2 regions of the Microbacterium sp. BG28 genome follow, and region 2 is predicted to be linked to the other one. Evidence: predicted binding sites of a transcription regulator. Region 2 holds the regulator's gene; the other holds the start of a gene.
The links. The regulator HspR, encoded in region 2, represses chaperone genes until heat shock. The targets are predictions, from matches to a motif close to AAGTTGAGTCNNNNNGACTCAACTT.

Region 1 (15,543 bases), on a different contig from region 2:
CCGCGGCGGCGGAGCGGTCGGAGGCGTAGACAGCGCGGTCGGGATGCCGCAGCGCGAGGAATGCGGCGACGACGCCCGTCCCGCATGCGAGGTCGACGAGGGGACTGCCCTCGGGAAGGCGCGCAGGAAGGTTCGCCAGCAGGAACCGGGTGCCGATGTCGATCGCCGTTCCCGCGAACGCGCCTCCGTACGCGCAGACGGTGATGCCGTCGTGGACCGCACGTCGCGGCTCGGGGTCGTGTCCGTGGCGAGGGCCACGGGCGACCAACACGCGGGACTTCTGGCGAGCGTGCGTGATGTCGAGCGTGCCGAAGAAGCGGCGGAGGACGTCGTTCATCGCCGTCGACATGTGCTTGATGCGTCCGCCGGCGAACACGACGACGTCCGGTGCTGCGTGCGCGGCGATCAGGGCGGCGGCATCCTCCAACGCGTCGAGGGAGCGGGGGAGTCGGAGCAGGACCAGTCGGGCGCCCGCCACGAGCGCGCCCGACAGCTCCATCGGGCGGTAGCGGTCCGTGAGGCCCAGGCGGTTCGCGTTGGCCGCGAGGGCCTGCTCGCCGGTGAGGGCGTCCTGATGCACCCGTACGACGCCGGCAGAGGCGGCTGCCGCGCCCAACGCGAGCGCGCCGTATTCGTCGCCGATGACCGCGATGTCATCCGCGCTCATCGCGGTGCGCCAGGCGGCGGACTCGTCGAGCAGGAGTCGGTCGGCGGCATCGACCGCGACGAGGTCGGGCGACTCGACGTCTGGCCAGCGTCGCAGCGCGTCGAACCGGAACTCCATCCCTTCACGCTACCGGCCGCCGCGGAGTGCCGACGGATACGATGGTCAGATGGCCGACAAGACGCACGGGGCACCGCAGCCCGCAGGGCAGCGCCCGCCGTTCAGCCCGGTCATCGCGCTTCTGACGGTGTCCGCAGTCTGGGATGCGCGTCTGAATGCGGTGCTGAAGGACCTCGGTCTCACGACCCGCAAATACGGTCTCCTCGCTCACCTGCAGGCGACCCCGGGCATCTCGTTCTCCGAGCTCGCCCGCCGCTCTCAGATCACGGTTCAGACGGCGCACACCGCCGTCAAGACGCTCGCCGGCGAGGGGTTGGTCGAGGACGCCACCGCGCACGCGGGTGCCGCATCCGATCTGCGGGTGACGACGAAGGGCGCGGCGGCTCTTGCCGAGGCGGATGCACGTCTTGCCGCGCTCGACGAGGTGTTCGGTGCGGGCGTTCCCGCTCTCTCCTCCGCGCTGCAGGGACTGCACGAGCAGCCGTTCGGAGAGATCCTTCAGCAAGACTGAAGATTTTCGGTCTAGGCTGCGGGAGAGCGCCGACCCGAGCGCGTCGATCGAACCCCGGAGTCTCCCGTGTTCCGCACGCCCTACGCCCTGTTCCGCACCCTTGCCATCGCCGAGATGGTCTCGTGGACCCTGCTCATCGGTGGTCTCATCGTGCGGGCCGTGACAGGTTTCGCGCCCGCCGTGACGATCGGCGGTGGCATCCACGGGTTCATCTTCCTGTCGTACGGCGCGACGGTGATCCTCGTGGCCAAGAACCAGCGATGGGGCGGAGCAGTGACTGCTCTGGCGTTGGTCAGCGCGATCGTGCCCTACGCGACGCTGCCCGTCGAGCTCTGGCTGTCGCGCACCGGTCGGCTGCGGGGTGCATGGCGGCTGCAGGCCGGCTCCGACCCTCGGGATGCGGCATGGCACGACCGTGTGCTGCGCTCCGTGCTGCGTCGGCCGGTTCTGTCGGCCGTCGTGATCGCCGCCGCCGTGGCGGTGGCGTTCACCGTGCTGCTCGTGATCGGCCCTCCCGGCGGTCGGGCCTGAGCGGACTTACTTCGCGCGGGCCCGCACGTGGATCGGCAGCGCCATCGCGGCCGAGATCAGCAGGATGCCGGCGACGAAGATGACGGCCTGAAAACCGGGCACCGAGAACGAGATGCCGAACGCGAACATCCCGAGCAGGAACAGCAGCAGGGACACGATGTACATGGCACTCCTTCGGAAGACTTCCTCCAGAGTACCGGGTCGCCTGCGTTCGGACCGACCGCCTCGGCATCCCTGAGCGGGGCTACTCCGCGCTCGGGCGCACGCTCGCTGCGAGGCGGGTCGCGCCCACGACGGCCGCGGGCATCGTGAACACCGCTCCGAGCGGGACGAGGAAGCACAACTGCGTCATGATGCCGAAGCCGAGCGCGCGGCCACGGGCTGCGCGCAGCAGGCGGCGCCGAGCGCGGCGATCGATGCCGCGCGCCGTCAGCGCGCGGCCCGAGAGCTCATCCGCGAGGATCCAGCCCGACAGCAGAACGCCGGTCACCGTGCCGACCACGCCGCCGATCAGCGGGATGAAGCCCAGTGCGAACGCGAGCGCGGCTGCGAGCGCGCCGCGCACGATGAGGCCGATCGCGTCGGCCAAGGCCGCCCGCCAGCCGGGATCATGTCCGGGCACGGCGCCCGAATCGGCGAGCTCGACGCTGCGCCAGATCCGGTCGTAGAACGGTTCCCCGACGATCAGGGTCAGCGCGGTGAAGGTCGTCGCGGCCAGCAGGAGTGCGCCGGCGAAGACCGCGACGCCCAGCGCGACGCGCAACGCGATGGCCCAGACCGCCGGCCAGTGGTCGGCGAACGGCGTCACGGCGTCCGTGAGCGGGCCCAGGACTGTCGCGAGCGCGACGAGGGCCACCGAAAGGCCCGCACTCACGACGAGTGCGGGCAGGAGGCCGAGGAGCATCAGGCTCGGGCGTCGCGTGAACCACCCGAATCCGCCGAGAAGCAGGCGTGCGCCGTGGAGCACCTCGTTCACTCGTTCTCCTCACCGCCGTGCTGGGTCGAGCGTAGTGGGAATATCATCGCCTCTGTCGTGTTGAAGTTGATGTGTCGACGCTCAACTCCGTTTTGCAGAGCGGCACCCCGAACCCGATCAGGAGAACAGATGCCTGAAGATTTCACCCCCGATGAGGGCCGCGACGCCTTCGATGACTTCCTCTCGCGCTACCTCGCAGGGGAGCGCGGACGCGCGGCGCGGTCGATCGATCTGTCGCGCTACCTCAGCGCGCGCACGCAGGAGACGCTGCAGGACGCAGGTCGCTTCGCTCTCACGCGCGGACAGCACGAGCTGGATGCGTTGCACGTGCTCCGCGAGATCGTGCGCGTCGACCAGGTTCGCGATGCGATCGCCCGACTCGGTGTCGACCCCGAGAGCATCGTCCGCGAGTCGGAGCAGCGTCTGCCCGCCAGTGCCGACGTCGCCGACGTCGACAGCGCGGTGGTGACGAGCTCCGTACAGCGCGCCCTCTTCCATGCGTTCCAGGTCGCGCGTTCCTCCGGCTCGACCTACATCGACCCGGAGCACCTCTTCTTCGCGCTGGTGCTGGCGCAGGACACGCCTGCGGGTCAGATCCTCGCACGTGCCGGCGTGACGGCGGAGGCGCTCACGCAGAGCGTGCGCGAGACCGTCACCGGTGGCGAGCGCGCCCCGGAGCAGGCGGCCGCATCCGAGCCCGCCACCATGCTGGAGCGCTACGGACGCGACCTCACCTCCCTCGCCGAGGCGGGGGAGCTCGACCCGGTGATCGGCCGAGCGGACGAGATCGAGCAGACCATCGAGATCCTGAGCCGTCGTACGAAGAACAACCCCGTGCTCATCGGCGAGGCCGGTGTCGGAAAGACGGCGATCGTCGAAGGGCTCGCCCAGGCGATCGTTGCCGGCGAGGTGCCTGAGCAACTGCGCGGCAGCCGCGTCGTCTCCTTGGATCTGCCCGCGATGCTCGCGGGCGCCCGCTACCGCGGCGACTTCGAAGAGCGCCTGACCGCGACGATGACCGAGATCGCCGAACGCAAGGGCGAGCTCATCGTCTTCATCGACGAGGTGCACACGGTCGTCGGCGCGGGCGCCGGCAGCGACGGCGCCATGGATGCCGGCAACATCCTCAAGCCGCGCCTCGCTCGTGGCGACCTGCACCTCGTGGGCGCGACCACGCTCGCCGAGTATCGCACCATCGAGAAGGACCCGGCGCTGGAGCGCCGATTCCAGCCGGTGAAGGTGGGGGAGCCCTCGGTCGAGGATGCGGTGCGGATCCTGCACGGGCTCCGCGCCGCCTACGAGCAGCACCACGCCATCACCTACACCGATGACGCGCTGCGTGCCGCTGTCGAGCTCAGCGATCGCTACTTGAGCGACCGCGTCCTGCCGGACAAGGCCATCGACCTCATCGACCAGGCCGGAGCGCGGCTCCGCCTGCGCCTGGGCGTCGCGGTCGACGTGTCCCAGCTCATGGCGCAGCTGGCCACGCTCGAGGCGGACAAGAACGCAGCGGTCGCGGCCGAGCGCTACGAGGATGCGATGCGTCTGCGCGACGAGATCGCCGACGTGCAACGCCGCATCGATGAGGCGAGCCGTCGCGACGCCGTGCGCGGCGAGCAGGTCGTGGACGCCGAGCACATCGCCGCCGTCATCAGTCGCAGCACGGGCATCCCGGTGTCGCGTCTGACCGAGACCGAGCGCGGACGCCTGGCGGGACTCGAGTCCGAGCTGCACGCCCGGGTGATCGGTCAGGATGCGGCGGTCACCGCCGTCGCGACGGCTGTCCGGCGCAACCGCACCGGCATGGGCGACAGCCGGAGACCCGTGGGGTCGTTCCTTTTCCTCGGCCCCACCGGCGTCGGTAAGACCGAACTCGCGAAGACCCTGGCATCCTCCCTCTTCGAGGACGAGAACGCCGTGATCCGCTTCGACATGAGCGAGTTCGGCGAGCGTCACACCGTCTCGCGTCTCGTGGGGGCCCCTCCCGGATATGTCGGATACGACGAGGCGGGGCAGCTGACCGAGCGGGTACGTCGCGCGCCGTACTCCGTGGTGCTGTTCGACGAGATCGAGAAGGCGCACCCCGACGTGTTCAACCTGTTGCTCCAGGTGCTCGACGACGGACGCCTGACCGACGGTCAGGGCCGCACGGTCGACTTCCGCAACACCGTCGTCATCATGACCTCGAACATCGGCAGCGAGTTCCTCGCATCCCGCTCCGGTGCGATCGGGTTCATCGCCGACGGCGGCGGGGCCACCGGTTTCGGCGACGAGGGCGAGCTGCGTGCGCGCGTCATGGGCAAGCTCCGTGAGGCGATGCGTCCCGAATTCTTGAACCGCATCGACGAGATCGTGCTGTTCCGCAAGCTCGAGAAGGCGCAGCTGCGCAGCATCGTGTCGCTCCTGCTCGAGCAGAGCGCATCCCGCCTGGCGCGGCGCGAGATCTCGTTCGAGGCGACCGACGCCGTCGTGGACTGGCTGGCGGAGCACGGGTACGAGCCCGAGTACGGAGCGCGCCCGCTGCGCCGGCTCATCCAGCGGGAGATCGATGACCGCATCGCCGACCTGCTCGTCTCCGGAGAACTGACTGATCAGGGCGCCGTGCGCATCGACGTCGTCGACGGTCGGCCGGTCGCCGTTGCCCTGACCCGCAGCGCCGTCGCCGCCTGATTCGACCAGACCGCCACCCCCTGCGATGTGCAAGGGGTGGCGGTCGTCGTATGCGCGGGGCAGGCTGGAGGGATGGTGCTTCCCGCGCGGCTCTCCCTCGGACTGGCAGGGGCCCTCGGCCCCGATCTCATCGCTCGACTGGCTCCCGCTGCAGAGCAGGCCGGCTTTGCGACGCTCTGGGTGAACGACACTCCGGGCGGCGACGCGGTGGCAGCGCTCGCCGCCGCGGCGAGGGTCACCGATCGGATCGCGCTGGCCACCGGGGTGGTGCCACTGGATCGGCGTGAGCCGGATTCGCTCGTCTCCGCGCTGCAAGCCGCGGAGCTTCCGATCGACAGGCTCACCGTGGGCATCGGTTCGGGCTCCGCGCGCACGCATCAGCTGGCGCTCGTGGAGCGGGGGATCGAGGCGCTGCGCGCGGGCGTGCCCGGGGCGCAGGTCGTGGTGGGTGCCCTCGGGCCGCGGATGCGGCGGCTTGCGACATCGATCGCCGACGGTCAGCTGCTGAACTGGCTGACACCCGATGCGGCGGCCGCGCAGCGTGAGCCGGATACCCGCACCATCCTCTATGTGAGAACGGCGCTCGATGCGGCGGCGTCGCCGCGGCTGCTCGCCGAGGCCGACGCGTACGCCGGCTACCCCGCGTACGCCGCCAACTTCGCGCGACTCGGGTTCGGCGCGCGCGACACGGTGATCACCTCCCTCGAAGACACACCGCGCGTGACGGCGTACCGCGCCGCGGTCGACGAGGTCGTTCTCCGGGTGATCGTCGAACGGGACGACCCGGGACACTATCTCGACGTCATCCGGCACGCGGCGGCGTTCATCGACGCGGACGCCTCATGAGCACGGTGCCCGAGCGTGCAAGCGAACCGACCGTGTGGGGCTCGACAGGCGGCTCGAGGCGAGGTGAAATCAGACCATGAGGACTTTCGCACGCTGGGCGCTGGGCGCCGCCATGGTGTTCGCCGGTGTCAGCCATCTGTTCTGGGCGCGCAAAGAGTTCCGCGCGCAGGTGCCCGACTGGGTCGTGGATGCCACGCCCCTCGACGAGGATGCGGTCGTGCTCGTCTCCGGCGCTGCGGAGATCGCCCTCGGTACGGCGCTGGTGGTCCTGCCGTCGCAGCGCCGACGTATGGGTGCCCTGCTGGCGGCGTTCTTCGTCGCGGTCCTCCCCGGCAACTGGGCCCAGTTCACCCACCGCCGCGACGGCTTCGGTCTCGACACCGACGTCAAGCGGCTGGTCCGTCTCTTCTTCCAGCCGGCGCTCGTCGCCTGGGCGCTGTGGAGCACGCGCACCCCGCGCGATTGAGCGCGGGCCGGATGCGGCCCGTCAGCGCTTGGCTTCGACGAGCCGCATCCGCACGATGTTGTCGGTCTCATCCATCTCGGCGATGTCGGGGTGCGCCGCGACGAACTCGGTGAAGCTGCGGTGCCCCAGCGCCTTCTCGCTGAACGAGGAGTCGAGGCGCGTGATCAGGCTCTTCACTGCGGACGCATGCTGCCACTGCGAGGGGTCCTTGTCGTTCTCCAGGCGCAGCGCACGCTCGAGCAGATCGGCCGCGGGATCCACGGACCGCTTGCGCGAGCGCGGAGCGTTCGAGGCCGCATCCTTCTTCGAGGGTTCGGGCACCTGCACACCGGGCAGCGAGTCGTAGGCATCGAAGCGGTCGCAGGCGGCCGCGAGCGACTTGGCTGTGGAGCCGGCCACCCCCACACCCACGACGAAGCGCCCGAGGCGCTTGCATCGCTGCGCCAGGGGCACGTAGTCGGAGTCACCCGCGACGATGACGACGTGCGTCAGATCCGGCAGACGGAACATGTCCTCCACGGTGTCGACCGCCAGGCGGATGTCGGCGCCGTTCTTGGCGTAGGCGGCGGCGGGGAACAGCTGCACCAGGTCGACCGCCCGCGCTACCAGCTGCGACCGGTACTCGGCGTTGACCGGCGACGACCAGTCGGCGTAGGCCCGCGTCAGCACAAGCGTGCCGAAGGATGCGGCGTAGTCGATGATCGCGCCCACATCGACCGTCGCGCGCGCCAGCTTCTCCGTGATCTCGGGATCGTGCGGCTGCTCGGCGATGCGCGACCGGTCGCGTGAGTAGGCGTTGCGGCCGTGCACGCGGTCGTACCAGCTCATGACGATGTTGTCGAAGTCGAGGTAGACGGCCACGCGGCTCGTCGACAGATCCGCCACGTCAGCCCTCGCTCGGGTAGCGCACGCCGATCTGCGCGCGGATGTCGTCGAGCTGTCGCATGATCGCGATCGTCTCGGCGAGGGGGAGGCGATCGCTGTCCCTGCGCCCCTCCGCGATGATCCGCTCGGCCGCGAGCGCCTGATACTGCATGCCGCGACCGGCATCGGGGCACCGGAAGGTTTCGAGCACGTCGCGCGAGCCGTTCGTCAGGGTGAAGCCGGTCGCGTTGTACCAGGTGGGATCGATCTCGATCCGCGCATCGCTGCCGATGATGGCCGCGCGGTTGGGGCCCACCCCGCGTGAGGAGGACACCGTCGTGGCCAGCGCGCCGCTCGCGTACGTGGCGAGGGTCGCGACATCGATGTCGGCACCCGTCTCGCCGAGTCGCCCGCTCGCGGTGAGGGAGACCGGTGCGCCGAGAACGTCCCAGGCGAACGACAGCGGGTAGATGCCCAGATCGAGCAGCGCGCCGCCGCCCAGCTCGAGCGCGTTGAGCCGATGCGACGGATCAGCCGACAACGACTGGACGTGATCCGCGGTCACGGCGCGCACCTCGCCCAGCGCGCCGTCGGCGAGGATCTCCTGGATCCGCATCATGTGCGGCAGGTACCGGGTCCACATCGCCTCCATCGCCAGGAGTCCCGCCCCCTCCGCCGCGACGCGCACGCGCTCGGCCTCGTCGCCGGTGAGCGTGAACGGCTTCTCGACGAGGACGTGCTTACCCGCCGCGAGGGCTTCGAGCGCGTTCTCGGCGTGGGCCGGATGCGGGGTCGCGATGTAGACGATGTCGACGTCGTCGTCCGCGAGCAGCGACGCGTAGTCGCCGTGTGCGTGCGGGATGTCGAACTGCGTCGCGAAGCGCTGGGCGCTTTCGAGCGAACGCGAGCCGACCGCGCGGACGTCGAGGCCCGCGGTGCGTAGGTCGCTCGTGAACGTGTGGGCGATGTTGCCCGTGGCGAGGATGCCCCAACGCAGGCGAGAACTCGAGACAGTGGTCATGCGACCACCGTACCCAAGCGGTGCCGCACTAGGCTCGGCTCGTGGCGACGGCACTGGACAGACTGCGCGAACTCCTCAGGATCGCGACGGTCTCCTACGCGGACGAGTCGCGGGTGGACACGGCGGCGTTCGACGAGTTCCACGCTGCGCTCGCGCGCCTGTACCCCCTTGTGCACGCACGGCTGGAGCGGGAGCTCATCGCCGGTCATGCGCTTCTCTTCCGGTGGCCCGGGCGCACATCGGAGCGCCCGCTCGTGCTCATGGCGCACCAGGACGTCGTGCCCGTGGTCGAGGAGGACTGGGATCGCGACCCGTTCGGCGCCGAGCTCGTCGGGGACGGCGCCGATCAGGCGGTCTACGCGCGGGGAGCGATCGACGACAAGGGCGCGCTCGTTGCCATCTTGGAGGCCGTCGAAGAACTGCTGATGCGCGAGGTCGTTCCGGAGAACGACGTGTACCTCGCCTTCGGGCACAACGAGGAAACGGCCGGCGACGGTGCGCGCGCGATCGCCGAGACGCTGCGCGCCCGCGGTGTGCGCCCTGCTCTCGTGGTCGACGAGGGCGGCGCCGTCGTCGACGGGGTGCTTCCGGGGATCGCGCTTCCGACGGCGATGATCGGCGTCGCCGAGCGCGGCACGATGACGGTCTGGCTCACGGCGCGCGAGCAGGGCGGCCACGCATCCACGCCGCCGGCGCGTCCGGCCACGGCGCGGCTGGCACGTGCCGTCGACCGGCTTGCCCGGCATCCGTTCCCGGTGCGGCTCGTCCCGCCGGTGCGCGCGATGCTCCGCACGCTCGCACCGCACGCGCCGAAGCCTCTCGGCACAGCCTTGCGCTCCCTCGCCTTCACGGGGCCGCTGATCGCGGGTGTGCTGGCGCGGCTGGGCCCCGAGACGAACGCCCTGGTGCGCACGACCGCGGTGGCGACCGAGCTCCAGGGGGCGCCGGGGGAGAACGTGCTGGCCGCGACGGCGCGGGCGGCGCTCAACGTGCGCCTGCTCACCGGTGATACGGCCGCCTCCGCCGTCGCGCGGATCCGCCGCGTCATCGCCGACGAGGCGATCGAGATCGAGGTGCGCGCGGCGAGCGAACCCTCGCCCATCTCCCCGTGGCGCGGTGAGCCGTGGCGCCGCATCGCGCGCGCGATCGGATCGTCGCTGGGCAGCGAGATCGTGGCGACGCCCTACATCCAGTTGGGCGCGAGCGACAGCCGCTGGTTCACCGGCATCTGTGACGACGTGTACCGCTTCACGCCCTTCCACCTCACCCGCGCCGAGCGGGAGGCCTTGCACGCGCACAACGAGCGCATCCGCGTCGAGGTGTGGCTGCGGGGGATCGGCTTCTACCGGGACCTCATCACCGGGAGCTGAGTGGGCGCGGCGCCGCATCGTCGAGCGCCAGAACGAACCGCAGGATGGCGCGGCCGGTGTCTGTGATCACGGGTCCGCGACCGAACTCCCACTCCTCGTCGCTCGCGCGCACGGTGTGGCCGCGCAGTGCGGCGCGTCGATCGAACGGTGCGGTCGTCGCGGCGTACAGCGCGACGGCACCCGACGCCCCCGCATCGACGCGCGGGGTGACATCGAGCGCGTCGCCGAGCACCAGAAGCGCCCGGACGACGCGCGTGAGCATGCGGATGCTGCGCTTGCGCCCCTGCCGGACGGCGACCGCGAGAGCCCGGAGCTCGTCGGGGTTTCCTCCCGCTGCCCCTGTGCCGAGGCCGGCTTCCTCGAGGAACCGGCGTGCCCTGGCACAGTGCTCCGCATCGTCGGACGCGGATTCGGCGAGCAGACGTGCCGCCTCATCGAGCGCATCCGCGATGGCCGCGCGTCGGTCGCCGCTCACGGCGGACTCGTCTCGGCGCTCCCTGTTGCTCAGGGGAAGACGTCCGAGGAAATCCGCCATACATCCACAGTAGACCGTGCGTCTCAGCCTGCACCGGTGAGTTGTCGGATGTCTCCGATGTGACTGTCACATGGCCGCAGGAAGCGGGCTGCTGCGGGCATGGCGTGCATAATGGCAACGGGCGTGTGACCGTGCGCACGGCCCAGGAGATCCAATGAGCGACGATGCGACCGGGCGACGGCCCAGTATCCGCGATGTGGCGCGCTTGGCGGAGGTCTCCCATCAGACCGTCTCCCGAGTGATCAACAACCATCCGAGCATCCGGCCGGAGACGCGCGATCGGGTCCTCGCCGTCATGGCGCAGGTGCAGTACCGGCCCAATCGAGCCGCGCGTGCGCTGGTGACCAGCCGCTCGCAGACCATCGGGATCCTGTCGGCGTCCAGTACGCAGTACGGACCGGCCTCCAGCATCGCGGCCATCGAGTCCGCCGCTCGCGAGCGCGGCTACTGGGTGAGCACCGCGAACATCTCGCCCCATGACCCCGATTCGATCCCCGACGGCATCGCGCATCTGATGGCGCAGTCCGTCGAAGGTCTCGTCGTCATCGCGCCGCAGGTGCGCGTCTTCCGCGCGCTCGCCGAGCAGCACCTCGATGTGCCGTACGTCACGCTGCAGTCCACCGAGCTCGATCCGCAGCACGCGCTGTCCGTCGATCAGATCGCGGGCGCCCGCCTCGCCACGCGTCACCTCATCCAGCTCGGTCATCGCTGGATCTACCACCTCGCGGGCCCACAGGACTGGATCGAGGCGGAGGCGCGGATGCGGGGGTTCCTCGAGGAGATGAGCGCGAACGACGTGCCCACCACCGCTCCGATCCTCGGGGACTGGACCGCGGAGTTCGGCTACTACGCGGGCCGGGAGCTGCTGCGCGTGCGCGACTTCACCGCGGTGTTCGCCTCCAACGATCAGATGGCGCTGGGGCTGTTGCACGCGATCCGCGACGAAGGCCTCGATGTCCCGAGGGACATCAGCGTGGTGGGCTTCGACGACATCCCCGAATCCGCCCACTTCTGGCCCCCTCTGACGACCGTCCGCCAGGACTTCGCCGACCTCGGGCGGCGCTGCGTCGACATCCTGCTCGGCCCGGCAGACGGCTCGGATGCGGTCGTCGCGCCCATCGTTCCGGAGCTCATCGTCCGGGGTTCCTCGGGGCCGGTCAGCACGATCTGACGGCCGTTATCAACCCGAGATCTCTCAGCGGGTTGACAGGAAGGCGATCCGTGGCGTTACACTTGCGCAGCAATGTGAACGGTCACATCGATCGTCACAACGGGGTTTCGAAAGACGAAGGAGTCGACGCGTGTCCGCAATCGATGCCGCTCGAGGCGAGGGTTACGCCACGGGGGTGAAGACCGAGGTCGTGATCGCTCGTGTGCGCGCCGAGGTTGCAAGCCTGCACGGCGAGCTCGTGCGCTACGGGTTGGTCGTGTGGACCGGCGGCAACATCTCGGAGCGCGTGCCGGGCGCGGATCTGTTCGTGATCAAGCCGTCGGGGGTCTCCTACGACGACCTGGCGCCGGAGAACATGATCCTCTGCGACCTCGACGGCAGGGTCGTCGAGGACACGCCCGGCAGCGACCGACAGCCTTCCAGCGACACGGCGGCGCACGCATACGTCTATCGGAACATGCCCGCTGTGGGCGGCATCGTGCACACGCACTCCGACTATGCGACGGCCTGGGCCGCCCGCGGCGAAGAGATCCCCTGCGTCATCACCGCGATGGCCGACGAGTTCGGCGGTCCGGTCCCGGTCGGGCCGTTCGCGATCATCGGCGACGACTCGATCGGCCGCGGCATCGTGGACACGCTCACTGATCACCGCTCGCCGGCGGTGCTGATGGCCGGGCACGGTCCGTTCACGATCGGCGCCACGGCGCGGGACGCCGTCAAGGCCGCGGTCATGCTCGAGGACGTTGCGCGCACCGTGCACATCGCCGCCCAGCGCGGCCCGCTCACGTCGCTGCCGCAACAGGTGATCGATCGCCTCCACGCGCGCTACCAGCACGTGTACGGCCAGCACGGCGAACCGCAGCGGACTCCTCGTTCGGCCGCCTGAAGACTTCCCCCTACGTACAACTGAACACAGCAGACAGAGACGTCTTACGAAAGGACACACTGTGAAGAGCACCAAGTTCCTGTTCGCCGCGGCAACCGTTGCCGCCGGCGCGCTCATGCTCTCGGGCTGCGGCAGCAGCGCGGGCGGCAGCGGCGGGGACAGCGGCGGAGACGGCGGACTCATCGGCGTCGCCATGCCCACCAAGAGCTCCGAGCGCTGGATTCAGGACGGCAACGCCGTCAAGAAGCAGCTCGAGGACCAGGGCTACACCGTCGACCTGCAGTACGCAGAGGACGACATCCCCACGCAGGTCTCGCAGATCGAGAACATGATCACCAAGGGCGCCAAGGCCCTGATCATCGCCTCGATCGACGGCACGACGCTCACCAGCGTCCTGCAGGAGGCCGCCGACGGCGACATCCCCGTCATCGCCTACGACCGCCTCATCCGCGACAGCGAGAACGTCAACTACTACGCGTCGTTCGACAACTACAAGGTCGGCGTGCAGCAGGCCAACTCGCTGCTCAACGGTCTGGGTCTCACCGACCTCGACGGCAAGGCTGCGGCATCGGCTCCGGCCGGCCCGTTCAACATCGAGCTGTTCGCCGGCTCGCCGGACGACAACAACGCCACGTTCTTCTGGAACGGTGCGATCGACACGCTCCAGCCCTACATCGACAAGAAGATCCTGGTCGTCAAGAGCGGTCAGACCGACTTCCAGCAGGCGGCCACGCTGCGCTGGGACGGCGAGACGGCGCAGAAGCGCATGGAGAACATCCTCACCTCGACGTACTCCGACGGCTCGAAGGTCAACGCGGTGCTCTCGCCCTACGACGGCATCTCGCGCGGCATCATCTCGGCTCTCACCGATGCCGGCTACTCGGTCGGTGCCGAGTGGCCGATCATCTCGGGCCAGGACGCCGAGATCGACTCCGTGAAGGCCATCGTCGCCGGTGAGCAGTACGCGACCATCTTCAAGGACACCCGCAAGCTCGCCGAGGTCGCCGTCAAGATGGCCTCCGCTCTGCTCAAGGGCGAGGAGCCCGAGGTGAACAACACCGAGGACTACGACAACGGCAAGAAGGTCGTCCCGTCCTACCTGCTCGAGTCGCAGATCGTGGTCAAGGACAACATCAAGGAGGTCCTGGTCGACAGCGGCTACTGGACCGAAGACGAGATCAACGGCTGATATCCGCGGATCCGTGCCGGGCGGCCCCGTGCCGCCCGGCACACTCCCGTCGGCGACAGGAAAGAGGAGCAACGATGTCCCAGAACATCCTCGAGATGCGTGGGATCACCAAGACATTCCCGGGAGTCAAAGCACTCTCGAACGTGAATCTCGCCGTCCAGCGCGGCGAGGTGCACGCCATCTGCGGTGAGAACGGCGCCGGCAAGTCGACGCTCATGAAGGTGCTGTCGGGTGTGTACCCCCACGGCACGTACGACGGACAGATCGTCTACAACGGCGAGGAGGTCGCGTTCCGCAACCTCCGCGACAGCGAGGCCAAGGGCATCGTGATCATCCACCAGGAGCTGGCGCTCAGCCCGTACCTGTCGATCGCCGAGAACATCTTCCTCAACAACGAGCAGCGCGGCCCGCTCGGTCTCATCGACTGGAACGCGACGAACTTCGAGGCGGGCAAGCTCCTCGCCCGAGTCGGCCTGCGCGAGAACCCCACGACGAAGATCAACCAGATCGGCGTCGGCAAGCAGCAGCTCGTCGAGATCGCCAAGGCGCTCTCGAAGGAGGTCAAGCTGCTGATCCTCGACGAGCCGACCGCCGCGCTGAACGACGAGGACTCGGCCCACCTTCTGGATCTGATCCTGCACCTGAAGGGTCAGGGGATCACGTCGATCATCATCAGCCACAAGCTCAACGAGATCAAAAAGGTCGCCGACACGGTCACCGTGATCCGCGACGGCAAGACGATCGAGACGATCGCGAAGAACGACGTCACCGAGGACCGCATCATCAAGGACATGGTGGGTCGCGACCTCGAGCACCGTTACCCGGATCACGAGCCCCACATCGGTGAAGAGCTGCTGCGGGTCGAGAACTGGACGGCCCACCATCCCGTCGACACCTCGCGCGTCGTCGTGGACGATGTGTCGATCACGGTGCGGGCGGGGGAGATCGTCGGAATCGCGGGCCTCATGGGCGCCGGTCGCACCGAGTTCGCCATGAGTCTGTTCGGCCACAGCTACGGGACGCGAATCTCCGGTCGGGTGTTCATGCGCGGCAAGGAGATCAAGACGCGCACCGTCTCGGAGGCCATCGACAACGGACTGGCGTACGCGACCGAGGACCGCAAGACGTACGGGCTGAACCTCATCGAGGATATCAAGCGCAACGTCTCCATGGCTTCGCTCAAGAAGCTCGAGAAGGCGGGCCTGGTCAACGACAACGAGGAGTACCGCGTCGCGAACGAGTACCGCCGCGACATGAACATCAAGGCGCCCAGCGTGCTGGTCAAGACCGGGAAGCTCTCCGGCGGCAACCAGCAGAAGGTCGTGCTCTCGAAGTGGATCTATTCGGATCCCGACGTGCTGATCCTCGACGAGCCCACCCGCGGCATCGACGTGGGTGCGAAGTACGAGATCTACACGATCATCAACAAGCTCGCCGCATCCGGTAAGGGCATCATCGTCATCTCGTCCGAGCTGCCCGAACTGCTCGGCATCTCCGACCGCGTGTACGCGCTGTCCGAGGGCCGCATCACGGGGGAGCTGCCGATCGCAGAGGCGAGCCCCGAATCCGTTCTGAAGCTCATGACCATGGAGAAGCCCCGCTGACGGGGCTCGCAGGAGACAACGACATGTCGAACAACGACACCGCTGCCGGGGCGACGATCAACCCGGTCGACAACAAAGCCACCCGCTGGATCACGCACGTGCTCACGGACCTGGGCAAG
Region 2 (15,543 bases):
AGCCCGCCTACGTCGTGCGCCAGAACGCCGACCAGCTGCGCGCCAACCTGGCCCGCGCCACGCGCTGACCCGCATCCCGCATCGGGCCGAGACGCGGCCACGCCGCATCCGCTCATCGCCCTACTAGCCGCGAGACTGCACTTTCAGCACGAGATCACGGGTAAACACAGTGATCTCGTGCGAAAGATGCAGTCTCGCGGTCCGGGGAGGGGGGAGGAGGGCCGGTCACGCGGAGGAGGCGGTGAGGCGGCGGGATGCGGCGCGCACCGGGATGAGCATCGCGAGGCCGATGGCCAGCACCAGCACGATGCCGAGGATGCCCCAGTACTGTGCGCCGCCGATGACCACGAACAGTCCGAACGCGCTGGGTGCCAGGAACACCGCGGCGCGGCCGGTCGTGGCGTAGAGGCCGAAGACCTCGCCCTCGCGTCCGGGCGGGATGAGTCGGGCGAGGAAGGTGCGGGATGCGGACTGCGCCGGCCCGACGAATAGGCACAGGATCAGGCCGAACACCCAGAACATGCCCGCGCCGCCGGCGTGGAAGATGAAGATGCACGAGCCGCTGACGATGAGTCCGATGAGCGCGACGAGGATCAGCGGCTTCGGGCCGAAGCGGTCGTCGAGGGGGCCGGAGGCGATGGTCGCGAGGCCGGCGACGACGTTCGCCGCGATGGCGAAGATGATGACCTCGCCGGGGCTGAAGCCGAAGGTGCCCGCCGCCAGCACGCCGCCGTAGGTGAAGACGCCCGTTAGACCGTCGCGGAAGACCGCGCTGGAGAACAGGAAGTACACCGTGTGGCGGCTCTCCCGCCACAGCTTCGCGATGTTGCGGAACAGCAGCCCGTACGACGCGAAGAACCCGACGCGTTCTGTCGCGATCGGACGCAGGAGCGTGTTCTCCGGCACGGCGATCAGCACGGGGATCGCGGACAGACCGAACCACACCGCGGCGACGATCATCGAGACGCGCACGGCCCAGCCGTTCTCGCTCGTCACGCCGAACAGCCCGACCTCCGGGTTGATGAAGCCGAAGTAGACGATGAGCAGCAGCACGATGCCACCGAGGTAGCCCATGCCCCAGCCGAAGCCCGACACCTTGCCGACGGTGTTCGGCGTCGAGACCTGGGCGAGCATCGCGTTGTAGTTGACGGACGCGAGTTCGAAGAACACCGTGCCGACCGCGAGCAGCACCAGGCCCAGCCAGAGATATGCCGGGTCGGGCGCGACGAGCGACATGAGAGCGAGCATCAGCACGACCACGGCCGTGTTGATGGCGAGCCAGCGCTTGCGGTGCGCCGATACGTCGGAGCGCTGACCGGTGACCGGCGCCGTGAGCAGCACGACGATGCCGGCCGCGGCGAGGGCGAACGACATGGCCGCCGAGGTGCCTGCCGTGCTCCCGAATGAGCTGCTGGTCAGGTAGACCGTGAACACGAAGGTCGTGGCGACCGCGTTGAAGGCCGCCGATCCCCAGTCCCACAGTCCCCAGGCGATCACCGGTCCGCGCCGCGTGCGCTCTGGGGCGGGCGTGCCGGCGACGGAGGCCGCCGCAGCTTCCGCGGGGGCGGGGACAGGCGAGTCGGACATGTCGGGCACGGTAGGACCTCTCGGTGAACAGCCGGTGCCGCGGATGCGCCGGCCCGCATCGTCGCGGTGCGCTCAGCGTAACGGCTGACGGCCGCCGCCCCGGCGAACAAAGTTGAGCGCATTCATATCAAGTTCACTTGACGCTCAGGTTCGATGTGTCTATCCTTGAGTCATCGCGGCTCAACCTGAGTCGGCGAGCAGATTTCACACACATCGGGCCGTCGCATCCGCGAGGGTCCTTGCAAAGGGAGAGGGAAACACATGCCCCGTGCAGTAGGTATCGACCTCGGTACGACGAACTCCGTCGTCAGCGTCCTCGAGGGCGGCGAGCCGAAGGTCATCGCGAACGCCGAAGGCTTCCGCACCACCCCGTCCGTCGTCGCCTTCACCAAGGACGGCGAGGTTCTGGTGGGTGAGACCGCCAAGCGTCAGGCCGTCACGAACGTCGACCGTACGCTCACCTCGGTCAAGCGCCACATGGGCACCGACTGGAAGACGCAGGCGATCGACGGCAAGCAGTACACGCCGCAGGAGATCTCGGCCCGCATCCTCCAGAAGCTCAAGCGCGACGCCGAGCAGTACCTCGGTGACAGCGTCACGGATGCGGTCATCACCGTCCCGGCGTACTTCAACGACGCCGAGCGTCAGGCCACGAAGGAGGCCGGCGAGATCGCGGGCCTGAACGTCCTGCGCATCATCAACGAGCCGACCGCTGCGGCTCTGGCCTACGGTCTCGACCGCGGCAAGGAGGACGAGCTCATCCTCGTCTTCGACCTCGGTGGCGGAACCTTCGACGTCTCCCTCCTCGAGGTGGGCAAGGACGACGACTTCTCCACCATCCAGGTGCGCTCCACCGCCGGTGACAACCGCCTCGGTGGTGACGACTGGGACCAGCGCGTCGTCGACTACCTCATCACGCAGTTCCGCCAGACCACCGGTGTCGACGTCTCGGGCGACAAGATCGCGCTGCAGCGCCTCAAGGAGGCCGCTGAGCAGGCGAAGAAGGAGCTGTCGAGCTCGACCTCGACCTCGATCAACCTCCCCTACCTGTCGCTGACCGACTCGGGCCCCGTGTCGCTGAGCGAGACCCTTTCGCGTGCCAAGTTCGAGGACCTCACCAAGGACCTCCTCGACCGCACGAAGAAGCCCTTCGACGACGTCATCCGCGAGGCCGGCATCAAGGTCGACGACATCGACCACGTCGTGCTGGTCGGTGGTTCGACCCGCATGCCGCAGGTGACCGAGCTCGTCAAGAAGCTCACCGGTGGCAAGGAGCCCAACAAGGGCGTCAACCCGGACGAGGTCGTCGCCGTCGGCGCCGCCCTGCAGGCCGGTGTGCTGAAGGGTGAGCGCAAGGACGTGCTGCTCATCGACGTCACCCCCCTGAGCCTCGGCATCGAGACCAAGGGCGGCATCATGACCAAGCTCATCGAGCGCAACACGGCCATCCCGACCAAGCGCAGCGAGACCTTCACGACCGCCGACGACAACCAGCCGTCGGTCGCGATCCAGGTCTTCCAGGGCGAGCGCGAGTTCACCCGCGACAACAAGCCGCTCGGTACATTCGAGCTGACCGGCATCGCTCCCGCCCCCCGCGGCATCCCGCAGGTCGAGGTCACCTTCGACATCGACGCGAACGGAATCGTCCACGTCTCGGCGAAGGACAAGGGCACCGGCAAGGAGCAGTCGATGACCATCACGGGCGGCTCGTCGCTTCCCAAGGAGGACATCGAGCGCATGGTGCGCGAGGCCGAGGAGCACGCCGCCGAGGACAAGAAGCGGCGCGAGTCGGCTGAGACCCGCAACCAGGCCGAGACCCTCTCGTACTCCGTCGACAAGCTGATCTCCGAGAACGCCGACAAGCTGCCCGCCGAGGTCAAGGACTCCGTGCAGGCCGACGTCGACGCGCTGAAGGCAGCGCTCGCCGGTGAGGACGACGACGCGGTCAAGACCGCGTTCGACAAGCTCAACCAGAGCCAGAGCCAGCTGGGCGAGGCCCTGTACCAGGCCGCCCAGGCCGAGGGCCAGCCCGCAGACCCGTCCGCCACCGACCCGGGCAGCGGCACCACGCCGAACCCCGAGGAGGACGTCATCGACGCCGAGGTCGTCGACGACGAGGACGAGAAGAAGTAAGAGATACGACCATGACGGACAAGAACTTCGCACAGCCGGACGACGGCGACGAGGTTCGGCCCGGCGAGGAGGGGTCGGAGGCACACGCCTCCGACCCCGCTTCGCAGGAGCCGGAGCTGACGGTCGACGACATCCTGGGTGCCGAGCAGAACGCGGATGCGGCCGCGGAGGACCCCGACCTGCTGGGAGATCTCAAGCGCCTGCAGGCGGAGTACGCCAACTATCGGCGCCGCACGGAGGAGCAGCGGGAGGTGGAGATCGAGCGCGCGAAGGGCTCGGTGGCCAAGAACCTGCTGCCTGTGCTCGACGATCTCGACCGCGCGGCCAAGCACGGCGACCTCGCCGAGGGCACCCCGTTCGCGGCGATCGCCGAGAAGCTGCGCGGCGTGGCCGAGCGCATGGGTCTGGTCACCTACGGTGCGGCCGGCGAGGCGTTCGACCCGCAGCAGCACGAGGCGATCTTCCAGCAGCCGACACCCGGTCAGACCGAGGCGACGATCCTCGAGGTGGTCGAGGTCGGTTACCGACTCGGCTCCGTCGAGCTGCGCCCCGCGAAGGTCGTGGTCGCCGTGCCGGCGGACTAGGAGGAGAACGTGGCCAGTCAAGACTGGTTCGACAAGGACTTCTACGCGGTGCTCGGCGTCGCGAAGGACGTCTCCGATGCCGACCTGAAGAAGACGTACCGCAAGCTCGCCCGGCAGTACCATCCGGATTCGAACCCCGGGGATGCGGCGGCCGAGGCGCGCTTCAAGGAGATCAGCGAGGCGTACTCGGTGCTCAGCGACAAGGAGCAGCGCGAGGAGTACGACCAGATGCGCGCCATGGGCTCCGGCGCCCGCTTCACCGCGGGCGGCGCGGGTGCGGGCGGCTTCGAGGACGTGTTCTCGCGCTTCGGCCAGGGCCGCGGCGGCAGCCAGTTCGATGCGGGCGGCTTCGAGGACTTCTTCACGATGTTCGACCGCGGCGGATCGAGCTCGTTCGGGTCGGGCCGCTTCGGTCAGACCTCGGGCGGCTACCGCGGCTTCGGCGGACCCACCAAGGGGTCCGACGTCACGGCGCGCACCACGCTCGATTTCGCCACAGCCGTGGGCGGCGAGACCATCACGCTCCAGGGCGAGGACGGCAAGCCGTTCAAGGTGAAGATCCCCGCCGGCGTCGCGGACGGGCAGAAGATCCGACTCCGCGGCCGCGGGCGCCCCTCGCCCGACGGCGGCGAGGCCGGCGACATCGTCGTGCAGGTCTCGGTGCGTCCGCATCCGGTCTTCACGCGTGACGGGCTCAACCTTCGCCTGACCGTGCCGATCACCTTCACCGAGGCCGTGCTCGGCGCGACGATCGAGGTCCCCACCCTGGGCGGCGACCCGGTGCGCCTGCGCGTGGCTCCCGGCACGCCGTCCGGCCGGGTCCTGCGGGTCAAGGGGCGCGGCGTGCACACCCAGAAGGGCACAGGCGATCTGCTCGCCGAGGTGCAGGTGGCGGTTCCCGCCCACCTCGACGATGCGGCCAAGGAAGCGCTCGAACGCTTCCAGGAGCTCGAGCCCAAGGAGAACCCGCGCGCTGAGTTGATGGCCAAGGCGCGCAATTGACGAACGATTCGCGGGTGCCGCATCCGAACCCGGATGCGGCACCCGCGGATGACGAGATGATCGGGGCAAGGAGGTGAGCGGGATGGACGAGAACGAGATCGACGACGAGGCGCCGGTGTTCGCGATCGCGACGGCCGCGGAACTCGCCGGCATGCACCCGCAGACCCTGCGTCAGTACGACCGGCTGGGACTGGTCGTGCCGGGACGTACGAAGGGCGGCTCGCGCCGGTACTCGGTGCGTCACATCGAACAGCTGCGCGAGGTGTCGCGCCTGTCGGCGGACGGCATGAGCCTACCCGCCATCGCCCGCATCATCGAGCTCGAGAACCGCGTGCGAGAGCTTCACGGCCGCGTGCGCGACCTGGAGAACGCGATGCGCGCTGAGCTCGATCGCCGGCCAGGGGCGCGCGTGTTCGCCGCCGGCCCCTCGGGCTCCGTGGTCCCGCTGCGCTCGGGTACGCGCGTGCGTCGCTCCACCGAGATCGTGGTCTGGCGACCCCGGCGCGAACTTCCTCCCGCGGACTGATTCCGCGCCTGCGTGGATTTGACCCGCGGGGAAGCGCGGTGCAACGCTGACTGTTAACCGACGACAGTGAGGTGCTCGTGTCCGATCTCCGCCCCCTTGCGATGGGTGACCAGATAGCCCATCGCCTTCGCGTCGAGATCATCAAGGGGATCATCCCCGCCGACACGCACCTTGCCGAGGATGCCCTCGCCACACGTTTCGACGTCAGCCGCGGTCCGGTGCGCGATGCCCTGCGGCACCTGGAGGCGGAGGGTCTGGTCGAGGACCGCCGCAAGCGCATTTACACCCGCGCGGTCGGCATGACCGACATCGAAGAGCTGTACATGCTGCGCGAGGTGCTGGAGTCCCTTGCGATCCGGCTCGCCATCGCCAACGCCAGCTCGAAGGACTGGGACCGCGTGCAGGCGATCGTCGATGATATGGCTGCGGCCGCCGAGAGCGACGACGGCGAGCGCTTCGCGGATGCGGATATGCAGTTCCACACGAGCTTCTACGTCAACGCGCGCAACCGCCGGCTGATGGAGGCGTGGCGCCCGTATCAGCGCATCTTCGCCATCCTGTTCGAGCTCAGCGACACGAGCGACATCGCCTCGGCAACCGCCGATCATCAGGGCTTTCTCGATGTCATCCGCACCGGCGACGCCGATGCCGCCGTCAAGCGACTGCACCTGCACCTGACCCTCGCCAAGGGCCACGTGCGCGACGCTCTGCGCAGCCTGCCCGACGCCGCTCACTGACGCCTTCGTCGTCGATGCCCGCTCGGGGGGCATTTGACACGGCCCACCTACTGTCCTATGTTGACTGTTAACAGAAAACAGATCGTTCAACGGTGACCGGTCGCTCCGCCTGGAGCAGCCCTGACCCGTTTCGAGGAGGGGCTCCCAGATGGCAGGACACGATTCGACCGCACCGGTGGGTGCAGGTCGCACCGTCATCGTCGGACCGGTCCGCTATCCGGCCCTGTGCGCCTCCGGCCGTGCGCTGCTTCTCGAGCACGGCTTCACGCTCGTCGAGAACGAGTCCACCGTGCCGTGGACCGCTGAGGAACTGCACGCACGCATCGCGGATGCGGATGCCGCCGTCGCCGGCGTCGAGGTCTACGACGCCGACGCTCTCGACCGCGCCGGCCGGCTGCAGATCATCTCCCGCCTCGGCGTGGGACTCGACAACATCGACCTCGACGCAGCCCGAGCGCGCGACATCCGCGTCGTGAACGTCCCCGGCGGCAACGCCGCGGCGGTCGCCGAACTGGCGATCGGTTTCATGCTGGCGCTGCTGCGCCGCATCCCCGAGCTCGACGCCGCGACGAAGAACGGTCGTTGGGATCGCTACGTCGGCCGCGAGCTCGCGGGAAAGAGCATCGGCCTCATCGGCTTCGGCGCCATCGCGCAGACCGTCGCCCGTCGCCTCGCCGGCTTCGAGGTCGACCTCGTGGCCTTCGACCCGTTCGCCGACCGCCAGGCGGCCGAGCGTCTGGGTGTGCGCATCGTCGACCGCGTCACGGATGTCGTGCGCGACGTCGACATCGTCTCGGTGCACGCTCCGCACACGCCCGACACCCACCACACCGTCGACGATGAGCTGATCGCCGCGATGCGTCCCGGCACCCTCCTCATCAACACGAGCCGCGGCGGCCTGGTCGACGAGGCGGCGCTGGTGCGCGGACTCGCGTCCGGCCGCATCGGCGGGGTAGGACTGGACGTGTTCGAGGTGGAGCCCGTCGCCGCGGACAACCCCCTCTTCTCCTTCGCCAACGTCGTCGTCGCCCCCCACGCCGCCGCCGACAGTGCGGAGGCGTACGAGCGCATCGGCCTCGCGACCGCGCAAGCCATCGTCGACGTCTTCGCGGGCCGCGTGCCCGCCGCCCTCGCTTTCTGACCCGAACCCCACGCACCACCCACCTCCTGAAAGGAACAACGATGTTCACGACACGCAGACCCCGTCGGCTGGTCATCGGTATCGCCGCCGGCGCCGTCGCGGCCCTGGGCCTCACTGCCTGCGCCAGCGGCACAGGCGACGCGGGCGACTCCGCCGACGTCTCCGAGATCACGGTCGTCGCCGCAAACAGCCCCTGGGTCGAAGGTCTGAAGACCCTCGGCACCCAGTACGAGCAGGAGACCGGCGTCAAGGTCAACATCGAGGCCTACGGCAACGAGCAGCTCAACGACAACTACAAGGTCAAGCTCAACGCACAGTCCGCCGACTTCGACGTCATGGCCTTCCAGGTGCAGGACGTCATGCGCGAGTTCTCGCGCAACGGCTGGCTCACCGACATGACCGAGCAGGTCGAGAGCGACGCCGACTGGAACTGGGAGGACTTCCAGTCCGCCGCCCGTGACGCGGTGGAGCTCGACGGGGTCGTCTACGGCGTTCCCGTCATGACCGAGCGCCAGATCGTCTACTACCGCACCGATCTACTCGAGGCCGCCGGCATCCCCGTGCCCAAGACGCTCGACGAGCTGAAGTCGGCCGCCGCCGCCCTCAACGACCCGGATAACGGGATGTACGGAATCGCCATGCGCGGCTCCCGCGTGCCGCTGGTCACGCAGCTGTCGTCGTTCCTCTACAGCTTCGGCGGCGACTTCCAGGACAAGGACGGCAACGCCAGCGTCGACACCCCGGCGGCGAAGAACGCCTACGAGTTCTACGGCGACCTCCTGCGCCAGTCGGGCCCTCCCGGAGCCACCAACATGGGCTGGGTCGAGGCATCCGCCCTCTTCGCTCAGGGCAAGGCGGCGTTCTACATCGACGCCGACAGCCAGGCCTACACCTTCCTGGACGCCGACAACAGCGCCGTCGTCGACACGGTCGGCTTCGCGCAGTTCCCCGAGGGACCCGCCGGCTCGAAGTTCTACAACATCGTGCCGCAGACCGTCGGCATCAACGCCTTCTCGAAGAAGAAGGAGGCCGCGTGGGAGTTCATCAAGTGGGTGACCAACGAGGAGAACACCAAGTGGCTGCTGGCCAACGAGACGGTTCCCGGCGCGCGTGAGTCGGCCTGGAACGACGCGGAGGCCACCGCATCCTTCCCCGCCGGTCTCGTCGAGATCATCCAGAACGTGGGCGACCACGGCGTCGGCCACGACCGTCCGCAGCTCGAGCAGGTCGCCGCGGCCCGCGAGATCGTCGGCGGTCCCGCCATCACCGCGATCGAGGGAGGCGACGTCGCAGACGCCGCCAAGACCGCGAACACCCAGTTCCAGGAACTGCTCGACTCCGAGAAGTGATCTCACGGCCCCGGGCGGCGCTCGCCGCCCGGGGCCACCCCGGACCAAGGAGGCTCCGTGTCCTCGCTCACCGCGCGCAGGTCGACGTTCGGCAACCGCGCACTCAACTGGATCGACGCTCGTCTGAAGTGGATCCTGATCGTCCCGTCGGTGCTGTTCATCGCGCTGCTGATCGCCTTCCCGATCGGGTACACGGTCTTTCTCTCCCTCACCGACTCCGCGGGCGCCGTCACCCGGCCCTTCTCGTTCGTCGGCCTCGACAACTACGTCACCTGGCTCAGCGACACCGACCGGTTCTGGCCGGCCGTCGGACGTACCGCCTACTTCACGATCCTGGCGCTGGGCATCGAGCTCATCCTGGGCCTGGCGATCGCGCTCCTGCTGCGTAAGACCTTCCGTGGCCAAGGCCTGGTGCGCGTGTTCATCCTGCTGCCGCTCGTGGCGACGCCCGTCGCCGTCGGCATGATGTGGCTGCTGATCTTCGAGCCGTCCATCGGCTTCGCCAACAGCGTCATGCAGTTCCTCGGCCTTCCGCGCCAAGGATGGCTGAGCGACCCCTCGACCGCGTTGAACACCCTCATCTTCATCGACGTCTGGCAGTGGACGCCGATGGTCATCCTGATCCTCCTCGCCGGCCTGTCGACCCTGCCGGAAGAGCCTGACGAGGCGGCGCGGGTGGATGGCGCCAACGCATGGCAGCGCTTCCGTCACATCACCCTGCCGCTGCTCGCACCCGTGATCGGCGCGGCCGCCATCCTCCGCTCCATCGATGCGATGAAGACCTTCGACATCATCTACGCCACCAAGGGCATCGGCGGCGGCTCGAGCCATGAGGCCGAGACGCTCAACATCCTCGCCTACGGCCAAGCGTTCCAGTTCTCGCAGTACGGCAAGGCATCGGCGCTGCTGATCCTCTTCTTCCTGCTGATCGTGGTGGTGCTGCTGGCCCTCGCGATCCTTCGCAAGAAAGGAACCCGGGTATGAGTGAGACCCGCGCCCTCGTCCAGCCCGTCGGCCGTCGCGGCCTTCGCGCTGCCGCCCCGAAGCGCCGCCCCCGCCGTCCGATCGACATCGCCGGCCAGACCGCGCGCGTCGTCGGAATCGTCCTCGTCGTGCTCGCCTTCCTCGTGCCGCTCGTATGGATGCTGCTCGCCAGCTTCAAGCGCAACCTCGACGTCGTGAACCCGGACAAGATGTTCGCGTTCGAGCCGACGCTCAAGAACTACGAGACCGTCTTCACCGTGCAGAACTTCCTGCCGGTCATCGGCAACAGCCTGCTCGTCGGCGTCGGGGCGACCCTGCTCGCGCTCGTGATCGGCGTACCGGCGGCCTATGGCATCGCCCGGTACAAGGTGCGCAGCACGACCGGCTTCCTGCTGATGGCGCGTGTGATCCCCGGTGTCAGCCTGCTCATCCCGTGGTACTTCCTCTTCTCGCAGGTGCAGCTCGTCGGCAGCTACACGGTGCTGATCCTGACGCACCTGTTCGTGACGATGCCGCTCGTGGTGGCCATCATGTCGAGCTTCTTCGACGGCATCCCGACGGAGCTGGAGGAGGCCGCGCAGATCGACGGCTCGAGCAAGATCGGCGCCTTCGTCCGCGTCGTGCTCCCCCTGTCGCTGCCCGGCATCGCGACGGCGTCGATCCTGTCGTTCATCTTCAGCTGGAACAACTTCCTGTTCGCCCTGGTGCTCTCCAGCCAGTCCACCCGCACACTGCCCGTCGCGATCGTGAACTTCACGAGCTACGCGTCCGTCGACTGGGGCGGGCTCATGGCCGCCGCAGTGGTCATCACCGTGCCGGTCATGATCGTCGCGCTGTTCGCGCAGCGCTACGTCGTCAGCGGTCTGACCGCCGGCGCGACCAAGGGCTGAGATGGGCGAGGCATCACGCACCGCCTGGGTCGTCGGCGGCGGAACCGGCATCGGCCGCGCCGCGGCCCAGGCGCTCGCCCGCGACGGCTTCCACGTCGTCGTCTCGGGCCGCCGGGCGGCGGAGCTGGACGCGACCCTCGACGCGGTGCATCGCAGCGGCGGTGCCGCATCCGCACTCGTGCTCGACGTCACCGATAACGCCGCCGTCCAGGATGCGGCCGCGCGTCTCACCGCGGCCCATGGCCGCATCGACACCCTGGTCTACTGCGCGGGCACGAACGTCGCCCGCCGGTTCTGGGACCAGGTGTCGGCGACCGACATCGCGCACGTCATGGACGTGAATCTCCAGGGCGCGGTGCGCGCGGTCCACGCGGTCCTGCCCGGGATGCGGGCGGCCGGCGCGGGGCTCGTCGTGCTGGTCTCCTCCTGGGCCGCGTGGCGCCACTCGCCCGGCGCGGGCGCCGCCTACGCGATGAGCAAGACCTCGCTCGGCGTGATGGCGGAGACGCTCAACGCGCAGGAGAGGCTGCACGGCATCCGTGCCACGCACCTCTGCCCCGGCGAGGTGGCCACCGACATCCTCGACACCCGACCCAGCCCGCCCTCCGCCGAGGCGCGCGCGCTCATGCTCGCGCCCGATGACGTGGGCGACGCCGTCGCCTGGATCGCCCGTCAGCCCGCGCGCGTCTGCGTGAACGAGCTGGTCCTGACTCCCACCGCCAACACCTCCTACGCGTGAGCGGCTCGCTCCGCATCCTCTCGAAAGGCATCGACATGACCCGTCGCGACATCGTGACCGCCATCCCCACCAGCTTCCACGCCGACGGCTCGCTGGATCTCGACGGCAGCCGCTCGATCTTCCGGTACGTCGGCGAGTCCGGCAACGAGGGCGCCTTCGTGCTGGGCACCACGGGCGAGTTCCCCGCGGTCGACGACGACGAGTTCGCGCAGCTCATCAGCGCTGCGGTCGAGGAGCTCGCGGGACGCATGCGCGTCATCGCCCACGTCGGCCAGCCGAGCGCCTACGAGGCCGTGCGCCGCGTGAAGATCGCGAAGGATGCGGGCGTCACCGAGTTCGCCGCTCTCACGCCCTACTACCTGCCCGCCGCCGAGTCGGCGGTGTACGACTACTTCGTGCAGGTCGCTGCGGCGGTCGGCGACGGCGCCCTCTACGTCTACATCTATCCGCGACGCAGCGGCATCACGGTGAGCCCGGAGCTGCTGGCGCGCCTCGCCGAGCTTCCCGCGGTGGTGGGGGCCAAGGTCAGCGAACTCAGCCTCGACGAGCTCGCCGCCTACCGCCAGGTCGTGCCGGACGACTTCATCCTCTACACCGGTGCCGACAAGGACCTCGTGGCCGCCGGTGAGGTCGGCGCGCAGGGCGTCGTCTCCGGCGTGTCCTCGGTGCTGCCGAAGCCTTTCCGGGCCCTCGCCGCCGCGGCGGACACGGGCGATGCGCAGAAGATCGCCGACGCGCAGGCGGCCGTCGACGACATCGTCGCGGTCATCGGCGGGGACATGGCCCGGATGAAGGCCGCCTACCGGTCGATGGGTGTCGCCGACGGCACCTGCCGCATGGCTCTCGTGCAGCCGGACGAGGCGGCGCTCGCCGACATCGAGCGCGTCATCGCGACGTACCGCTGACCCCGCCATGGCTTCGTCGATCGCCGTGCTCGGCAGCGCCAACATGGACCTCGTCGTCCGCGTCGCGGCCGCGGTGCGTCCGGGCGAGACCGTCAGAGGCTCGTCGTTCGCGACGGGACCGGGCGGGAAGGGGCTGAACCAGGCCGTCGCCGCCGCGCGCGCCGGGGCGAGCGTCTGCTTCCTCGGCGCGGTCGGCGCGGACGAGTTCGGTGGGCGCCTGCGCGGCTTCCTCCTCGCGCAGGGGATCGACGTATCCGGGCTCGTGCCGAGCCCGGAGCCCACCGGGATCGCCGCCATCACGGTCACCGACGACGGCGAGAACGCCATCGTCGTCGTCGCGGGCGCGAACGCGGGCGACCGGCTGTCCGACTCGGACCGGGCCGCCATCGCCGGCGCCGGCCACCTCGTCGTCCAGTTGGAGCGGCCGGTCGCGCTGGTCCTGGAGGCGATGCGCTGGGCGCGCGGACACGGGGTGACGACGGTGCTGACGCCGGCCCCCGTGCCCGGTTCCCACGTCGACGAGCTCGTCTCGCTGAGCGACGTCCTTCTGGTCAACGAGCACGAGGCCGCCGCGCTGAGCGGTGAGGCGGATGCGGCGGACGCTGCCCGCATGCTCAGCCGTGCCGCCCGGACGGTCGTCGTGACCCTCGGTGCCGAGGGCGCGCTGGTCGCGCAGCGCGGCGACGTCACAGCCGCCGTGGCCGCGCGTCCCGTCGCCGCCGTCGACACCACCGGCGCGGGCGATACGTTCGCCGGGGTGCTGATCGCCTGGCTCGCCGCCGGCGCCACACTCCACTCCTCACTCGAGGCCGCATCCGCCGCGGCCGCTCTCACCGTCACCCGTCCGGGGGCCGCGGCGTCGATGCCGCAGCGCGCCGACATCCTCACCGCTCTGCAAGGAGATCGATCATGACCTACACCCTCCCCACTGCTCCCGCCGCTCTCGTGGCGCCGCCGCGCACCGCGTACCTGATCTCGTCGGGCGACCTCCGTGAGTCGGCGAACGTCGCCGGCTGGCCCGCGCAGGTCGAGCTGGAGGCCGCCGTGACGCGCGTGCTCGGCGAGCTCGGCTGGAGCGTGGTCAGGGCCAACGACATCGATCCCGCGACCGGGCACGGATTCATCTCGAGCCAGCGCATGGGCATGGAGGTCTTCAAGAGCATCCCCGCCGAGGCGCCGCTCATCGTCGCCGAAGCGGTGTGGCAGTACTCGCACCACGTGCTCGCGGGGCTGCGCACCCACCGCGGTCCGATCCTCACGGTCGCGAACTTCGCCGGCGAATGGCCGGGCCTCGTGGGTCTGCTGGGGCTGAACGCGGGCCTCACGAAGATGGGCACGCCCTACGCCACGATCTGGTCGGTCGACTTCGCGGACGACTGGTTCCGCGACGGGCTGCTCGAGTGGACGCGCACCGGCCGCATCACGCACGACACCTCCCACGTGCGGGCGCTGCCGACGCTGCCCGAGAGCCCGGAGCGGGAGCTCGGCGAGGCGATCGGTCGACAGCTGCGCGAGGAGAAGGCCATCATCGGCGTCTTCGACGAGGGCTGCATGGGCATGTACAACGCGATCTTCGACGACGAGCTGCTGAACCCGACCGGCATCTACAAGGAGCGCTTGTCTCAGTCCGCGCTCTACGCCGAGATGCTCGCCGTCACGGATGCGGACGCCGATGCCGCGTTCGACTGGCTGATCGAGCGGGGGATGACGTTCCGCTTCGGCGAGGACCCGGCCACCGAGCTCACCCGCGAGCAGGTCCAGTGGCAGCTGAAGATGTATATCGCCGCGCTGCGCATCGCGGACGACTTCGGTCTGGATGCGGTCGGCATCCAGTACCAGCAGGGCCTGAAGGACCTCGTGCCCGCATCCGATCTCGCCGAGGGCATCCTCAACACGAGCGAGCGGCCGCCGGTGTTCTCTCGCGACGGACGGCGTGAACTGCACGCGGGCCGGGCGCTGCCGCACTTCAACGAGGCCGACGAGGGTGTCGCGGTCGACGCGCTCGTGACCGATCGCGTGTGGCGCGCCATGGGGCTCGTGCCCGACAACACGCTGCACGATGTGCGGTGGGGCGAGGAGTTCGACGGCGAGTTCGTGTGGGTCTACGAGATCTCGGGGTCGGTTCCCGCATCTCATCTCGGCGGCTGGGACAAGGCCGAGGGCTGGCGACAGGGACACGTCTTCTTCCCCGCGGGCGGCGCGACGATCAACGGCGTGAGCAAGCCGGGCGAGCTCGTCGTCTCGCGCGTGTTCATCGCCGACGGGGTGCTGCAGGCCGACATCTTCCGCGCGAGCGCGGTGGAGCTGCCCGAGGCGGAGACGCGCCGTCGCAAGGAGGCGACGAACCCCGAGTGGCCCATCGCCCACGTCGTGCTGCACGGCATCGGCCGCGACCAGTTCATGGCCCGTCACAAGGCGAACCACGCCCAGGTCGTCTACGCGCCGGATGCCGACACGGCCGACCGTGCCCTCATCGCGAAGGCCGCGGCCTTCGATGCGATGGGCATCCGGGTCAACCTGGTCGGCGACGTCGCGGTGTGAGGAGGCCGGGTGCGCTCTAGAGTGCAGGTGTGCACGGGGATGGGCAGCAGCGCGGCGCGGGAGTGAACCCGCGCGGTGAGACCGCGGCGACGGCGCGGTGGGAGCGGATGACCTACTGGCCGCTGACGATCGCGGCGCTCGTGTTCATCCTCACCCAGACGGTGCACGTCATCGCCGACGTGTCGGGCGTCGCCGAGATCATCACCTCGTCGATCCTCTCGATCATCTGGGTGATGTTCATCGTCGACTACCTCGCACGCCTCGCGATGTCGCGACCGAAGGGCCGATGGTTCCGGACGCACCTGTTCGACCTCGCGGTGGCGCTGCTGCCGATCCTCCGGCCGGTGCGCCTGCTCGGCGCGCTCACCCGCATCGCCTCGTTCACCCGCACCGCGGCCAGCTCGCTGCGGGCGCGGATGCTCGTA

Region 1: a site for HspR is predicted at 2,866-2,890, ahead of SK224_RS05760 (ATP-dependent Clp protease ATP-binding subunit). Genes of this name have one in related genera too.

What each region holds. Positions count from the first base shown of each region.
Region 1 is NZ_JAXCHA010000002.1:18,495-34,037, forward strand. Features, by position in the region: gene SK224_RS05735 (class I SAM-dependent methyltransferase) at 1-784, opposite strand, end outside; gene SK224_RS05740 (helix-turn-helix domain-containing protein) at 834-1,295, shown strand; gene SK224_RS05745 (DUF3817 domain-containing protein) at 1,362-1,826, shown strand; gene SK224_RS05750 (hypothetical protein) at 1,833-1,991, opposite strand; gene SK224_RS05755 (EI24 domain-containing protein) at 2,071-2,802, opposite strand; gene SK224_RS05760 (ATP-dependent Clp protease ATP-binding subunit) at 2,932-5,472, shown strand; gene SK224_RS05765 (LLM class flavin-dependent oxidoreductase) at 5,545-6,318, shown strand; gene SK224_RS05770 (hypothetical protein) at 6,395-6,784, shown strand; gene SK224_RS05775 (NYN domain-containing protein) at 6,806-7,669, opposite strand; gene SK224_RS05780 (Gfo/Idh/MocA family oxidoreductase) at 7,671-8,669, opposite strand; gene SK224_RS05785 (M20/M25/M40 family metallo-hydrolase) at 8,711-10,039, shown strand; gene SK224_RS05790 (hypothetical protein) at 10,026-10,574, opposite strand; gene SK224_RS05795 (LacI family DNA-binding transcriptional regulator) at 10,729-11,745, shown strand; gene SK224_RS05800 (L-ribulose-5-phosphate 4-epimerase) at 11,885-12,631, shown strand; gene chvE (multiple monosaccharide ABC transporter substrate-binding protein) at 12,693-13,820, shown strand; gene mmsA (multiple monosaccharide ABC transporter ATP-binding protein) at 13,895-15,424, shown strand; gene mmsB (multiple monosaccharide ABC transporter permease) at 15,448-15,543, shown strand, end outside.
Region 2 is NZ_JAXCHA010000003.1:9,296-24,838, forward strand. Features, by position in the region: gene SK224_RS11165 (NADPH-dependent F420 reductase) at 1-68, shown strand, start outside; gene SK224_RS11170 (MFS transporter) at 226-1,587, opposite strand; gene dnaK (molecular chaperone DnaK) at 1,849-3,720, shown strand; gene SK224_RS11180 (nucleotide exchange factor GrpE) at 3,732-4,304, shown strand; gene SK224_RS11185 (DnaJ C-terminal domain-containing protein) at 4,314-5,306, shown strand; gene SK224_RS11190 (heat shock protein transcriptional repressor HspR) at 5,389-5,832, shown strand; gene SK224_RS11195 (GntR family transcriptional regulator) at 5,910-6,569, shown strand; gene SK224_RS11200 (phosphoglycerate dehydrogenase) at 6,718-7,710, shown strand; gene SK224_RS11205 (sugar ABC transporter substrate-binding protein) at 7,752-9,059, shown strand; gene SK224_RS11210 (sugar ABC transporter permease) at 9,117-10,043, shown strand; gene SK224_RS11215 (carbohydrate ABC transporter permease) at 10,040-10,933, shown strand; gene SK224_RS11220 (SDR family oxidoreductase) at 10,935-11,672, shown strand; gene SK224_RS11225 (dihydrodipicolinate synthase family protein) at 11,669-12,577, shown strand; gene SK224_RS11230 (ribokinase) at 12,585-13,490, shown strand; gene SK224_RS11235 (fucose isomerase) at 13,487-15,118, shown strand; gene SK224_RS11240 (potassium channel family protein) at 15,148-15,543, shown strand, end outside.